One region of the Peribacillus sp. SIMBA_075 genome, then DNA from elsewhere that is predicted to be linked to it. Evidence: riboswitches for the same ligand, from Rfam matches in the RefSeq annotation. Region 1 holds a riboswitch; the other holds the start of a gene.
The links. Region 1 has a riboswitch for ZMP and ZTP ahead of SB775_RS10195 (phosphoglycerate dehydrogenase). Riboswitches for the same ligand answer to the same signal wherever they lie in the genome.
Positions count from the first base shown of each region.

Region 1 (8,364 bases):
AATTTTCTTTGAAATCAGGATATGTTTCAAACCACTTTTTATTAGGGAGGATGGGGAAATCGTGAACTGAAGTAACTTTATAATGGTTATCTCTGATCAAATAGGTATTTACAGCATTTATAACTATGTCATCATCAAAATAAGTAGCTGATCCTTCCACTAAAGTAAGATTCCTCAATTCCATATATTCTTTGAACTGATTTCTATATAGATTAGCCACTTCTGCAAATGACTCAGTATAGACCCAGTCAAGAGGCAAAGAAAATTTTCTTAAACCAAGTCTTCTTAGGTGCAAAGTGGGAGAGCAAGCGCTGCCACAAGGAATGATTACATCATAAGTTTTCTTGATTTCGTTTAATTTCAATATTAATCCCCCTATCTACTAAATTATCAATACTAGATGAGAATTTTCTTATTTTGATTGGACAATCCCAAAAAAGGCTTCAGAGTCTTGGTGAACAGGAAATAGCCAAGGCTATCTATCTTTCAATGCACGTTGAGAACTACCTTTTTAAAAGATATGTGAAAACGGATGATATCCTCTTTAAGACAAAGCAAAACGCATGCCCAAGTTTGAGGCATGCGTGAACTATTATTCTTTTATGATATCCAGGTCTTTCAGGACATCCAGTGTAATCGCCTTGGCTTTGCTGCCGCTAGCGTCCGTGTTCGTTGCGAAAGCCCATTTCCCTTTGTCCGTTTCAATGTAACCCACATACCAGCCCAATCCCATATCGGAAAGGCGTGTACCTGTTTTTCCATGGAGGATATATGAGTCTGCTTCTTCGTTAATCATGATTCTCTTTACGGTTCTCATATGTTGCTTATCGATAGGCAGTGTTTCCTCTACAAGGTTTTCGATGAATTGTACTTGTTCCCGGGCAGATATTTTTATGCTGCTGTCCAGCCAGAAATGATCGATTCCACCGGATATATCGCGATTGCCGTAGTCGATCAGGTTTATATATTGCTGCATTTTTTCAGCCCCTATGTCGCGGGCCATTTCTTGATAATACCAGATCACTGAATGCCTCATGCCTGAAGCCAGAGTATGATCCCTGTTCCAATCTTCAAATTCCCTGATTACACCATCCCATCGCTTCACTTCATATTCATCGCTCACCGCTTTTGTCTGTAAGCCAATTAATGCATTCGCGACTTTAAATGTCGATTCTGGAGTGTAGCGTACGTTACTTCTCTGTTTGTTATAGATATATACTTTATCATTTTTTAAGTTTTGGATGACCGTCGTGCCTTCCACACCAGCGAAAGATTCCCCGATATGCAGTTCTTTCACCTTTTGATCGTTTGCACTTGCATCAATCGTGCTCATAGAACCAGTGACTAGCAGGACAAGAATGAAACATAACGTTTTAATTTTCATTACACACTCTCCTTTAAGGCATGGATTGATCGATCATATGAAATACAGGTCTTCATCATTTCCATAAAATAGGTTAATAGTTAAAGTATACATATTTCCGGTTAGAAACAAAACCTTATTTGGGGATTCAGTAAATGTACAAAACTAGATCATATCAATCAAGGAGGATTGCAGCGGGTAGCTAATGAATATATATAGCAAACGATTCAATGGGGGGAGTCTATCATGAAGGTTAATCAAAGAAAAATAAATAATAATGAGAAAGAAGTTTCATACACACATATTGAAAATGGAAGTCGGGCCGTTTGTTTTATGTTTTCAGGTGCGGGTTACACGTATGAGAAGCCGTTATTTTATTATTCGACAATGCTCATGCTTCAAAATCAGTTTGATGTCGTGCATATTCATTACTCTTACGACCAGGATATATTCAAGCATCCTTTGGTGGATATCACAAAAGTGATCGTTAATGATATGAATCCCGTCCTTACTGAAATACTTCAAAATAATGAATATCAAGAAACTGTGTTTCTGGGCAAATCACTTGGCACCATTCCGATCATCAACGGAATTATGAAAAGTGAGCGGTTCATGAATTCCAAAATGATTTTGCTTACGCCGCTATTGAAGTTCGATTCTATTGTTGAAGGGCTATTGAGCAGCAATCATTCAGTACATATAGTAATAGGAGAAAAAGATCATCATTATATTCCAGGTAAAATTCAAATGATAGAAAATAAAACGAATATAAGCATGGATCAAGTCCCTAATGCTAATCATTCTTTGGATATTGAACCTTTGCATGCTTCAAGGTCGATTACGATGCTAGAAGATGTAATGAAAAGAATAGAAGAGTTCTTAAAGATAGGATAGAACTAACGAACTTGAGCGGATAGCCAGTTATGTTGAATCTGAATGCATGGTTTTGATCATTCATTAAGCCTGCAATCAACTCACGGGTGCCCGGCCTTAGCAGGGAGTTCTTTTTTAAAGAGTGAAGGGGGATAATGATAACTAATCATGAATTTATGAAAGGAGAAATCATGGAGGGAACCCATAGATTTAATTCAATTGATGAGTACATTATACAATTTCCCGAAGAAGTTCAGGAGATACTAAAAACGATAAGAACAGTCATAAAGAATGCAGCACCGGATGCAGAAGAAAAGATAAGCTATCAAATGCCTACTTTTGCTTTATACGGAAATCTGGTACATTTCGCTGCCTATAAGAAACATATAGGACTTTATCCAACTTCAAGCGCGATCTCTGCTTTTGAATATGCTTTATCCGATTATAAACGTTCAAAAGGGGCCGTTCAGTTTCCACTGAACAAGCCAATTCCTTATGAATTAATAACCGAAATCGTTACATTTAGAGTGGAAGAGAATAAAAAGAAGAAAGCGGAAGGGAAATTGAAAAAGAAAAAATAACAAAAACTATTATCTATGTAACATTGTGAGATTCAAAAAGATAGAGAAGGGTGGAAATAGTATGTTCAAAAAATTATTCGGTAAAAAAGAAAATGTGGAACATCTGCTTGCTCCTATAAATGGACAAGTTATAAATATTGAAAATGTTCCCGATCCAGTGTTTTCCGGGAAGTTAATGGGGGATGGAATAGCGATTCTTCCTGAGGAGGGGGTGGTTGTATCTCCTATTGATGCAGAAGTGATCCAGGTTTTTCCTACCAAACATGCTTTAGGCCTCCGCACAAAGCATGGCATAGAATTGTTAATTCATATAGGTTTAGATACAGTTAACCTTAAAGGTGAGGGATTTGAAGTCCATGTCGCAGAAGGGAAAAGTGTAAAAGCAGGAGACAGGCTTGTTACATTTGATATAGAATTTCTAAAATCCAAAGTTCCCAGTATCATAACTCCGATTATTATCATGAATGGCGAGCTAGTTGAAAAACTGGAAAAAACAAATATCAGCCAAGCAAATAGTAACGAAACAACGATTATGAGTGTTCATTTGAAGTAAGGTAATAGGTGCCTAATGTAGAATCGGATTCTTTTGAGAATGATAAGGCATTAAACCCCGGTTCATTCATTGATTCTACAAGTTTAGCCGGCGGAGTCATTAGCCCCATGGGTGTTTACGGTCGGCGATGGTTCTTGAATTGGTTTTGCTATGCATACATCCATTCTTTTTTTGTTGCGGGCAGGATTATCGGAAAATGGAGCGAATAGTAGGTGAATGAACATAAAATAAATCAAGTGAGGGTGAATTTGATGGGAGTTCAAGCAGAGAAGATCTTTGTAAACTTGCCTGTTAAAGATTTGGATGCCTCAATAGAATTTTTCACGAAGGTGGGCTTTAAGTTTAACGAGCAAATGACCAATGAAAATGCAACATGCATGGTTATCAGTGAGTCTATATATGTCATGTTATTGGTTGAAGATTACTTTAAAACGTTTACCAAGAAGGAAATCCCGGATCCAGCAGCAAGTACGGAAGCCATCGTGGCCCTATCGGTTAAAAGTAAGGAAGATGTGGATGAGGTCGTGAATAGGGCACTCGATGCTGGCGGAAAGCCTTTTAATGAAGCCATCGATCATGGGTTCATGTACGGGTGGAGTTTTCTGGATATCGATGGGCATTCTTGGGAAGTTTTTTACATGGATGAAAGCGGATTTAATCAAAATTAAATCAAACGCAAGGCACACTCCTCACTTAAGGGCTGTGTCTTTTTTTGAAGTCAACATGAATGCCTGTTAGAAATAGGAACCCGGTAGTTGGAGTGTAAAACATCACATTTAACAAGTAAGACAAAGCAGGGGAAGGTGAGAAGAACTGAAGTTCCCAACAAAAATCGGCACTGATATGAAGGATAACAATATAAAAACCCTTCCCACATAGAAGGGTTTTCCAGTTTATGGACGCAAAACTTTGAACTATTATTCTATCGGTTTAATTCGAGAAGGATGACATAGAAAACTGCTAGAAATAAAAGGACCCTTCGCATCCAGCAGCATTCATCTTAAATGAAGTTTAATCATAACAATACAGGGCTAATATCTTTCCACTCATAAACCAATAGATTTAATTCAGCATCAGACATTTTGATTTTTTCGGTTTTAAGCAATTCAGCACCAAAAGCCTCATAGAAAAATCGAGAGTTATTATCTTCAAGCACCTCAACAAAAATTGTATGGAAGCCCAGTTTTTTAAATATAAAAAATAATTCTTTGATGAGTTTCTTTCCTATTCCCATTCTTTGAAAATCTTCGAGGATATATATCGCAGTTAGATCACCCGAATCTTCAACTTCATTCGTTTCCCTTTTTCCTCCGCTTATAAATCCGACTATTTTTCCCTCGTTATTTTCTGCTACATAAACCTGGTTTCCATCTTTAGATATATTCTCTATCCATACGTCTTTCCTTTTCCCATAAGACAGTTTATCTAAAAAATCACTTGGCATTATATTTTTATATGTGGTACGCCAGCAATCGACATGGACTATTGCTATACCTTCAGCATCAGCAACGTTTGCCTTTCTTATTAACAAATTGATTTCCCCCTTTACAGGTTAAATGAAAAACGCGGTTCAAATAGGTAAATTCAAATTTTTCACCATTGACGCACTGAATTCGGGAGTATGTTCCATATAAAAAGGATAACTATCACTAAGTATAAATAGTTTCTTAGAGTCATCTAAAAAAGTGTGATCCATTTGTTTTGTCAGTTCATCAATAAACCTTTTATCGGGTGTACCGAACGTCACCGCCATTTTTGGCGGTAAGGCCTTCATGGCAATAGGGATCCAAGGCCTTTGTTTTGAAACCACTATTGCATGTGCTGTTCCGCTAATTACGAAATTAAATATATCTTGATCTTGTTCCGTTTTCATACCAAGGTTACTTTTCAGCCAATCGCGTAAGCTTGGTACCGAATCAACAGGGAAGCCAATCTCTCTTAAATAAAGTGTTCTTAACATTCCGGATGCCTTCAGTTCATCTTCATTTACATAATCATGGGCAATGATTTCGAGAAGGTGGCCATCTCCATCACGAAAATATAGATTTTTTCTTCCGTTCGTTTCGTCGATATACTGACCATGTTCTTGTCTTAGGACCAATAATCCGGATTGTTGGATAAATGATGCCGCTTCATCAAATTGAGAATATGGGACTTGAAATGCAAAGTGTGCTGGAGAAATGGGCTCAAACGCTTCTTTAAAACTCAAAGTAGTAAAGGGCGTCAGCTGAAACTGAATGAACTCTTTAGATTCTGATAGAATGGGGAGCTGCAGGCGGTTAGCGTAGCATTGCTTTACACCTTCAATAGATACTGTCAGTAATTCTAAATCTGCGAAATGAGTAATCAAAATTTTCACCCCTTATCTTCAAGTTTGCTATACCTCCATTTTTTACTAATATTATCCATTTTGCAACTAACCTGCCCGAGTCCAAGAAATCAACAGGGCCTTCTTTTTAAATGAACATGGAATAATTGTTAATGATTACTATTATATGATACTATTGACCTAGTTTGTTTCGTGGGGGAAGGTGTAGGATGAAGCGGATTTTCCGTAATAAAATATTTTATTTACTAATCTTCTTGGTTACCTTGGGGATTGTGTTTATTTTTAATAATGACAATGAACCGACTGAGGAATTAACTGAAGATGAATTTTTCACAACTTTAGAGGATGGCAAAGTAACATATGTGGAGTTGGAGCCCCAAAAAAGAGTTTTTGAAATAAGCGGGCGGCTGAAAGGTTATGAAAAGGATCAATATTTTATCGCCACTGTCCCAAATAGTGAAATTTCGATGAATAGAATGAATGACGCTGCAGAAGAACATGATATAGAAAAAATTGTGGTCATGCCACAAGACACAGAGACAAGCGCATGGGTAAATTTTTTTACAACGTCCATCTCGGTCATGATCATTTTCACTCTATTTTCCGTTATTTTACTATTGGTCAAAAGAATGAACCATTCTAAATGATGAAAAAACTTGCTTTTCCAATTGGATGGTTTGAAATGAAAGGGAAATCATTAGAGGAAATTGAAGAATACTGGCGTGAGCATGATTTAGCAAAGGCTATTAAACCTGCTTAAGTTGGCCATTCGCAAGCGGTCATGCTGAGTGTTGACTTCTTCCATATAAAACCTTTAAATTGATATTGAAATTTGCTGAATAATTTGATAGAATAAAATCAATCAAAAGACTATGTGCAACTGGCGAAACACGGATAACCGTGAGGGAACACATAGTGTCGTAGCCGTTCGCCTGGGCAGAGGTAAGGGATTTTATCCCTTGCCTCTTTCTGTTTACTAACAGAGGATAGTGAAGTTTTAAAGAATGCAGATTTTCATGGGCAAAAAATATTGTCAATATTTCGAAATTTGAAAAAAAACTATCATAACCAAAAGGGGACAAACAAGATGAGCACAATTCTTTTAGAAAAAGTGAAAACGATCAAAACATTAAATAATATTGCTGAAAGCGGACTAAATGTATTTAATAAAGGCGAATTTACGGTCGACAATGACAGTGAAAACCCTGATGCGATCGTTGTACGCAGCTTTAACATGCATACAACGGAATTCGGAGATCAATTAAAAGCAATCGCAAGGGCAGGGGCGGGAGTCAATAATATTCCGGTCGACAAATGTACCGAACAAGGAATCGTTGTTTTTAATACACCTGGTGCTAACGCTAACGCTGTAAAAGAAATGGTACTGACATCATTAATGGCTTCATCTCGTAACCTTTTTGCCGGTGTGGCATGGACAAAGACATTAGAAGGCGAAGGAGAACAAATTCCGAAGCTTGTAGAAGCAGGAAAGAAACAATTCGTTGGAAAAGAAATCAAGGGAAAAACTCTGGGTGTAATAGGCTTAGGTGCGATCGGTGCGCTTGTGGCGAATGATGCCCTGGATTTAGACATGGATGTAATTGGATTTGACCCGTTCATCTCTGTCGATACAGCTTGGAATTTATCTCGCAATGTACAGCGCGCCATGACGATTGAAGAATTGTTTGCAGAATCTGATTACATTACTGTACATGTTCCATTAACGGATGACACAAGAGGGATGTTTAACCAAGAAACATTTGGCATCATGAAACCAGGCGTTCATATTTTGAACTTCTCACGCGGTGAGCTAGTGAATGAAAATGATATGGAAGCTGCACTTGAAAGCGGGAAAGTTGGCAAGTTCATTACAGACTTCCCGAATGAAAACGTGCTGAAAATGAAAAATGTCGTTCCAATTCCGCATCTTGGTGCCTCTACGCAAGAATCAGAGGAAAACTGTGCCATCATGGCAGCACGTCAGGTGAAAGGATTTTTAGAAACAGGGAACATCAAGAACTCAGTGAATTTCCCAAATACTTCCCTTCCTTTTACAGGAAATCGTCGTGTGGCAACATTCCATGAAAACGTTCCGAACATGGTTGGGCAAATCACACTGGCTGTATCAGGCTTTAATTTGAACATCGCTGACATGGTTAACAGAAGCCGTGGGGGATATGCGTATACGATCATCGACATTGACGGTGAAGTAAACGGCGATATCATTCCTAGCTTGGAAGAAAAAATCAAACAAATCGAAGGCATCGTTACAACCCGTATTATTTAATTGGAACAGGAAGAAAGCATGAAGGAACGCCCTGATGCTTTCTTGCCCAAATGATAAATAGCAATGCAAGCCTCAATTCCTTTAAGGAGTTGAGGCTTTTTAATTTGCATGGGTTTAGCGTTATAAAGGAATTGTTGGTAAGTTCATTGTCTTCAAGATGCAATTCCTCCAGTTAATTCTCCTTAAACTCCCTTAATAAAAAATTAAGAAAAACTATTCATAATAAGTTTCACCAATATGAATAGGGAGTTAGTTAAAAAAATTCAAGGACAAACTACTTAGGAGGATAAGATATGAAAAAGCTGATGTTCGTGAAGCTTGGATTAGATATTTTAATGGCCGTTACGTTCGTATTATTTTTCAATAAACGAGTATTAG
Region 1 covers NZ_JAWRYN010000010.1:30,754-39,117, reverse strand. Annotated here, with positions in the region: gene SB775_RS10240 (DUF1796 family putative cysteine peptidase) at 1-364, opposite strand, end outside; gene blaOXA (class D beta-lactamase) at 593-1,384, opposite strand; gene SB775_RS10230 (alpha/beta hydrolase) at 1,610-2,257, shown strand; gene SB775_RS10225 (iron chaperone) at 2,392-2,817, shown strand; gene SB775_RS10220 (PTS sugar transporter subunit IIA) at 2,879-3,370, shown strand; gene SB775_RS10215 (VOC family protein) at 3,622-4,038, shown strand; gene SB775_RS10210 (GNAT family N-acetyltransferase) at 4,386-4,901, opposite strand; gene SB775_RS10205 (VOC family protein) at 4,941-5,720, opposite strand; gene SB775_RS10200 (ATP-dependent metallopeptidase FtsH/Yme1/Tma family protein) at 5,909-6,346, shown strand; ZMP/ZTP riboswitch at 6,566-6,644, shown strand; gene SB775_RS10195 (phosphoglycerate dehydrogenase) at 6,787-7,986, shown strand; gene SB775_RS10190 (DUF4405 domain-containing protein) at 8,280-8,364, shown strand, end outside.

Region 2 (8,364 bases), on a different contig from region 1:
TTAAAAAAAAGTATTTTAAGATAGGAAAAATCGCCAAGATATATTTGACAACTGTTTTTTTGAAAAATACATTTGTGTTTTTACAGAGTATTTACTATTATAAGATAAGAAAACAAAATTAAAGTGTTATTTATATGATTACGATAAGGCATTTCTAACCACAATAATAAATAGAGTCGATTGGCGGTAAGGATGGAAGAGCATTGCTGCTAATTTTGCATCTGGGGGAGTTAATCATGTCAAACAAGGAATTAAAGAGAGGGCTGGAGGCACGTCACATTCAAATGATAGCTTTGGGCGGAACCATTGGGGTCGGGTTATTCATGGGATCGGCGAGCACGATCAAATGGACAGGGCCTTCTGTAATGCTTGCATATGCCATCGCAGGTATATTTATATTTTTCATCATGCGTTCTATGGGGGAGATGCTATATTTAGAACCGACTACGGGTTCTTTTGCATCCTTTGCAAGCAGCTATATACATCCTTTGGCAGGTTATATGACTGCTTGGAGCAATTGGTTTCAATGGGTAATCGTAGGAATGTCCGAAATCATCGCCGTTGGAATGTATATGCAGTATTGGTTCCCGGAGTTACCAGCTTGGATACCAGGTGTGGTCGCCATGATCATCTTGGGGGCAGCCAACCTCATTTCCGTAAAATCTTTCGGGGAATTTGAATTTTGGTTTGCGCTTATAAAAATAATAACGATTGTATTGATGATCGTTGCCGGCCTTGGCCTTATTTTCTTTGGAATAGGGAATGGCGGAGATGCAATTGGATTATCGAATCTTTGGGCAAATGGCGGCTTCTTTACGGGAGGCTGGACAGGATTCTTCTTTGCGCTTTCCCTTGTTGTGGCTTCCTATCAAGGCGTTGAGCTCATCGGCATCGCGGCCGGAGAAGCGAAGAATCCAACGAAGACCGTAACAAAAGCGATCCAATCAATCATATGGCGCATTTTAATTTTCTATATTGGCGCTATATTCGTCATCGTGACGGTTTATCCATGGGATAAACTAGATGACATCGGAAGTCCATTCGTTTCAACCTTTGCTAAAATCGGTATCACAGCAGCTGCAGGAATCATTAACTTTGTCGTAATCACTGCGGCAATGTCCGGATGCAACAGTGGGATCTTCAGTGCAGGGCGTATGCTTTACACGCTGGCATTGAATGGCCAAGCTCCTAAAATCTTTGCAAAAGTATCTAAAAGTGGAGTGCCGGCATATTGTACGATCGCTGTACTATTAGGATTGGGTATCGGGGTTGTCCTGAATTACCTTGCACCGCCGGAATTATTCCTTTATGTGTACAGTGCGAGTGTTTTACCCGGAATGATTCCATGGTTTGTCATACTTATCAGTGAGCTTAAATTCAGAAAGGTAAATGCTGCTGAAATGGAGAAACATCCGTTCAAAATGCCGTTTGCCCCTTACAGTAATTATGCGACAATTGCCTTTTTACTGATGGTGCTGGTGGGTATGTGGATCAATCCCAGTACAAGGATTTCCTTGGTTGTCGGGATCGTTTTCCTAGCATTGGTCGTAGTAAGTTATTACATGCTGAAAATGGATAAACGAATACCATTGGATGCTAAATCCGATGATGAGATTTCCAGTTAAGAAGTCTCGTGCCATTTCGATAAAAAGATGAGTGATACGAGTTTTTCTATAATAAGGATTTTGGGAGATCATCTTGGTTAATCTACGTTCATGACTCGAGCTTTGCCGAGTGTGTTTCCCCTTAGTATAAATATAATAGACACTAATTAAAGTTGTGCATAAATTGTGGACAAAACAAAGAGAGATAAAGAGAAATCTTCATCCCTCAGGCTTTTTCCCAACTTGTGCATGACTTTTTTTGAGGAAAGAACAGTTATTGTAGAAAAAATTCTCAATAAAGCTATGGAGTATTCAAGTATTTTCTTTGGCAGAAAATGAGATTTTCCTAACTAGGCATGAATTCTATGTAAATGGTTTTGGGATATAATTTGTAAAAAATGAACGGTTCATTTTTGCACATATAGGCTATTTAAGGTTTTTAAGTATAATGTTTAAGGGAAATGATTATAGGTTTTAACATATGTTCTAAAAATCGAATGTTTGTTTTTTGAGCCTTCATTCGCCTAATTTTTTCAAATTCAAAAGAATATTGATAGGTAATTCCGAAAAATCAATGGTAATATTTAAAAAATATAAATATTTTTTTAGTGTTGTGGAATTTAAAATAATCTTATATACTTAAAAAAACTATTTTCCTATATGTAACTGGCGCAACATGGAGTACCATGGGGGAGCATATAGAGTATAAGCCGCGCGCCTGGGCAAACACTTGATTTATAGATCAAGTGTTTTTTAATTTCCTAGGAAGAGGTGTAGGTAGAGATGAGTAATATGCATAGAAAGATGGGGACCTTTGCTTTAACTATGACAGGTATTGGTTCTATTATCGGCTCAGGTTGGTTGTTCGGAGCGTGGAAGGCTGCCCAGATTGCTGGACCAGCAGCTATTTTTTCTTGGATTATCGGTATGGTGGTAATTTTATTTATTGCATTATCTTACGCAGAGCTTGGGGCAATGTTTCCTGAAGCTGGAGGCATGGTTAAGTATCCTCAATATTCGCATGGCTCTTTTATTGGATTTTTAGCTGCGTGGGCGAACTGGATATCTATCGCTTCGACTATTACCGTTGAGGCCATTGCTTCGGTACAATATATGAGTACGTGGCCTTGGGAATGGGCCAGATGGTCTCATTCTTTAGTTGATAACAATATCTTAACGACCAAAGGATTATTCATAGCTTCTTTACTACTATTGTTCTATTTCTTCGTCAACTATTGGACAGTCAACCTTTTTGCTAAGGCAAATTCATTTATTACCATTTTTAAATTAATTGTTCCAGGTGTAATGGCAGGATCGTTATTTTTTGCTGGATTTCATGGTGAAAACTTTACAAGTTCTCAGGGTATCGCACCATATGGTTGGGCAAGCGTTTTAACAGCAGTAGCTACTTCTGGTATAGTATTTGCGTTTAACGGATTTCAAAGTCCCGTTAATATGGCAGGTGAAGCGAAGTCACCGAATAAGTCTATACCTATTGCTGTTATTGGCTCTATTCTAATTGCAGGTTTTATATACGTTATGTTACAAGTTGTGTTTATCGGTGTAGTCGATCCGTCAATGATCGTGAACGGATGGAGTCATCTGAATTTTAATTCACCTTTTGCAGATTTGGCAATTGCTCTAAGCCTTAACTGGTTAGCGATTGTATTGTTTGTAGATGCGTTTGTTTCACCGTCTGGTTCAGGTGCCACTTATACAGCTACAACTTCGCGAATGCTTTATGGAATGCAGAAAAATGGGTACTTACCGAGGATCTTTGGTACATTACATCCACTTTATGGTGTTCCGCGTGCAGCGATGTTATTAAACTTAGGTGTATGTTTTATCTTTTTGTTTTTGTTCCGCGGATGGGGCGTACTTGCAGAAGTGATTTCAGTTGCCACACTTATTTCGTATATCATGGGGCCAGTTGCATTGGCAACATTAAGACGTACCGCTTCACATTTTAACCGTCCATTTCACTTAAAAGGTGCCTCTATTATTGCACCTTGCGGATTTGTTTTTGCATCGCTTACTTTATACTGGGCGCGTTGGCCATTAACAGGAGAAGTCGCTTTCATCATTGCCATTGGACTGCCTATTTACTTTTATTATCAAGCTAAAAATAAATGGAATGGATTCAAAAAACAATTTTTATCAGGTGTTTGGATGCTTCTTTACTTAGGTTGTATGATTTTGATTTCTTATATTGGAAGTGAGAAGTTCGGCGGAAAAAATATTCTTACATTTGGCTGGGATATGGTGGTCATTACATGTCTGGCACTTGGCTTCTTTTGGTGGGGAGTTAAGAGCGGCATTAAAACGGAATACATGGATGAAGCTGAAAAAATCAACAAAGAATTTATCAATAAATAACTTTTTGTGCAGGCACAGAAATATGAGTATAAAGAAAACATGGTTATTTTATGACCATGTTTTTTTATTTATTTTAAAATAAGTGCTGGCGATTGTAACGGTATTTTGGGTTTAAGGGTTTTTTAGTCTTTGCGATTAATTCACAAGTAAATAGTGAAATCTTGCGAGTTAAGTATGCTCTATCAGATAGAAAACAAAATATCCTACTTTTTAGTGAGGTAAAAGTATGAATTGGATTGATTTTAAATCACTTTCACCTATAGAATGTGTCTTTTCCTAAAGGTTTTCATAGTATATATAACTCTCCACATCATTTGAGAAAGGGGTTAATATTTTGGAAAGAACAAAGCTTACCGGGCGTATTGTTACACCTAATGATGCCGAATACGAGCATGCCAGGATAAATAATAACTTAAGTTTCCCTAAATTTCCAAAGGTCATTGTGTTTTGCCAAAATACCAATGATGTGTTGAATTCACTGAAGTGGGCCCAGGAAAATCATACACCTTTCCGGGTTAGGAGCGGCAGGCATAGTTATGAAAACTTTTCATTAGTGAACGGCGGTCTAATCATTGATATTAGTGAAATGTACAAGATCAAGGTCAATCGTGAAAAAATGATCGCAAAAATTGAAGCCGGAGCTGATTTAGGGCAAGTATATAATAAGCTATGGAAGTATGGAACGACGATTCCGGCTGGGACCGAAAGCGGTGTAGGTCTTGTAGGTCTTACGCTTGGCGGTGGTATAGGGATGTTAACGAGGCGCTTTGGACTTACTTGTGACAATATGGTTGAAATAGAAATGGTAAGGGCGTGTGGAAAGATGGGCGCCAAACTCATTAAAGCAAATAGGAAAATTAATAGTGATTTATTTTGGGCATGCTGCGGGGGTGGAGGAGGAAACTTTGGCATAGTCACTTCTCTTACTTTCAGGGTACACCCTGTATCAAGGGTATCGGTTTTCTCCGTCACATGGGGGTGGAAAGATTTCGAAGCGGTGTTTAATGCCTGGCAGGATTGGGCCCCTCAAGCTGATGAATGTCTAACTTCTGAAATTGAATTCAAGGCAAAGGAAGTAAACCAAATTATCGCTCAAGGTGAATTTGTTGGAACGTCACATAGGTTAAAGCAGCTTCTAAAACCTTTGACGAAAACTGGTTCACCAACGAATGTCATGATAAAGGAAGTCCCTTACATTGAAGCCGTAGGATTCTTTAATGATCCGAGTGGAAATCGACCGGCCCATCGTAAGAGGTCAGGTTCTTTCATTGAAAAAACTTTTCCTCAGCGAGCAATCTTGACGATGAAGCATTTTCTGGAAAACGCTCCAAATGAAAATGCAGCCATTTGGCATCAATCCCTTGGAGGAGCGGCTGGCCGTGTGGAACCAAAGGAAACGGCATTTTATTATCGGGATGCTTTAATCGCCCAGGAGTATTTGGCTACATGGACTAATCCAGAAGAAGAGCGGCAAAACATTCACTGGATCAAGGAACTTAAGTACGCCTTGTCTCCGTACACTACAGGTGACTATGTGAATTGGCCCGATACCCTCATCAAAGATTGGCCAACTGCGTACTATGGAGAAAATTTCAAACGGCTTCGAGAAGTGAAAACGACCTATGATCCATACAATACGTTTAAATTCCCTCAAAGCATACCGCCATTAAAAAGGTGGGGTTGAATGGAAGCATCAAAATCATTCGATATTAAAAGGCCTATTCCTCAATATGGGTATAGGGCTCTGTTATTTAGGTTTTGTATATATTAATTGAGGTAATCCCAAAAATCATGCTTATGAAATTAAGGTTTGCGTAAGGAAACGTTTGCTTTTACCTGATTTAATTGATTGTTATCAATTTATTGTTGAGGCATGTAGTTTCTTTCCTTATGTCATTATTGGAATTCCCTACATTAGGTTGACCCTTCTTTTCTTTTAAAAGGAGAAAAAATATAACATATACATGATGGTCCATCAATTTCCTAAAAAGTGGACCGCTTGGAAAAGTCCCGAAACGTCCAAAAAAGATTGACGAACAAAGAATAGATAAGGATTCTGTGCATAACTTGTGGACAACAAATAATCAAGTGACCATCCAAATCCATGAAACTTTAGTTTTTAAAATCGGGCAAAAAGAGAATGGAACTATTAGTTTTATTTATTTAGAATCCTCTATCTGCATAAATAGTATTAGGTTCCTTGAATATCATGTTGTATGAATCACAATAAATATATCGTGACTTGTTGATTGTTCAGTTAATTAAATTACACCTTTACTTATTGGTTTTATAGGATTAAAATCGGAGAAAGAATTATTATAATAGGATGAGCTGATTGGACAACCAAAAGCTCCTGAACGCGATAAGCGAACAGGAGCTTTTTGCGTTCATTTTGGAAAAAGGAGTTGGGAAGATGAATATTGACCATATTGAAGCTTTTATGTATGTTGTTCACCTTAATAGTTTCATAAAGCCGCAGAGGCAATGTTTTTATCACAGCCAACGGTTTCGGCAAGAATTAAGACACTTGAGAGTGAACTCGATTCAGTACTATTTGAGAGGCAAGGGAGAGGGATTATTTTAACCGAAAAAGGGAAAGCCTTCATTCCATTTGCGGATCAAATTATTCGCACCTTTCAACAGGGGAAAAAACAGTTGAAAACAGGAAGCGAACTGGAGGAAATAAAGATAGGGGCTAATATCATTACATCGCAATACTTTATTCCATTTGCTCTTCCTCTATGGAAAATGGAAAACCCCAATTTACGCTTTAAATTTATTTCAGCAACAAATGATGCATTAATGGATAAATTGCTTCAGAAACAAAGAAGAGAGACCTAGTCCCTCAAATTCTTTTCTACTATCCATATACATGACTTTTTCTTGTTATAAAAGGGAAATTTCAACAGCTACCTAAAACAGAAAAACTTCAGCCTTTTCCTGCTTGGAATCCTGGATATTTGGTCATACCGCCATCAGCATATAAGGTCATGCCCGTTACGTAGCTTGATTCAGCTGAGGCTAGCCAGGCAGCACAAGCGGCAATCTGTTCCGGTTTACCGATATATCCCATCGGTATCAGGTCGATGACTTCTTGTTTAGATTTTGGGTCATTGAACTTCTCTGCATTGATGGGTGTGTCGATTGCGCCGGGGGAAATGTTATTTATCCGTATCCCTTTAGGAGCATATTCAAGTGCAAGGGTTTCTGTCATCATCTTCACACCGCCCTTACTTGCTGCATAATGGGCAAAATGAGGCCATGGAATCCGGTCATGAACGGAAGACATATTAATGATATTGCCCTTGATACCATGATCGAGCATATAACTGATAGCTTCCCTGCTTGCGAGGAACATACCCGTAAGATTTACATCGATGACTTTCTGCCAATCCTCAAGCGTCAGCTTTTCGCTCGGGACTTCATTTTCAATGCCTGCATTGTTGATCATGATGTCGATGGTACCGAAAGTGTCGATAGCAAATGAAAGTAATTTCTTTACATCTGCTTCCTTTGAAACGTCGCCTTGAATGGCTGCGGCTTTCCCGCCTGCTGCTTCAATCGTTTTAATGATTTCCTTATGGTCGCCATTTTCAGTGTGATAATTTAATACGACATGTGCTTTTTCTTTACCGAACCTTTCGGCCATGGCTTTTCCTAACCCTTTTGCCGCCCCAGTGATCACGACTACTTTTTTCTCTAAATCTTCATACATCATTTATCGCTCCTTTTACTATTCTTTTGTAAAGCCAATCATGATTCCACCAGCAATTACGAGTACACATCCGATGATGACGAAGGCCATCTGCTTTTTGGATTTTCTCTCTCCTAAAAGAAAGATGCCTCCTAAAGTGGAAATGACGATTCCCATTTGGGAAAATGAGAATGCAATGGCAACGCCAACCTTTGGATTAGCGAGCAGGAGACCGATATTACCCACTGCCCACATCATTCCGGTTAGAATATTTCTTCCGGCATACTTATTAAACGGTTTATGTTTGATGGAAAGGAGCAGGGCAGCTAGGAACATGCCAATTGCTTGTGGCAGGATGGCCGACCATCCGTCAACTTCATTCCATCTGACAACAATGACATATGTAACATAACCCAACGTTGAAATGACAAGATAAAAAATCCCTTTTTTCATGCTTCCTTCTTTTTTGTTTTCACCGTCGCCATAGCTTGTCAGCAAGACACCCGTAATCAAGCAGATGATTGCAGCTATGCCGATGATGATTGTAATTTTGTCATTCCATTCCCTGAAAAGGATAACGGCAAAAAATGTATTTCCCAGGATTTGCAGTCCGGTTGAGATTGGAACGGTTTTAGATACTCCGATTTCCTTGACGCTATTAAACTGAAATAATTGCCCGAATGCCCACCC
Region 2 covers NZ_JAWRYN010000012.1:34,832-43,195, forward strand. Annotated here, with positions in the region: gene SB775_RS11525 (amino acid permease) at 237-1,625, shown strand; ZMP/ZTP riboswitch at 2,257-2,335, shown strand; gene aimA (glutamate/serine transporter AimA) at 2,388-3,980, shown strand; gene SB775_RS11535 (FAD-binding oxidoreductase) at 4,315-5,664, shown strand; gene SB775_RS11540 (LysR family transcriptional regulator) at 6,465-6,821, shown strand; gene SB775_RS11545 (glucose-1-dehydrogenase) at 6,910-7,695, opposite strand; gene SB775_RS11550 (GRP family sugar transporter) at 7,714-8,364, opposite strand, start outside.
Region 2: it holds a riboswitch for ZMP and ZTP, as region 1 does, so the genes downstream of both, aimA (glutamate/serine transporter AimA) here and SB775_RS10195 (phosphoglycerate dehydrogenase) in region 1, are expected to answer to the same signal.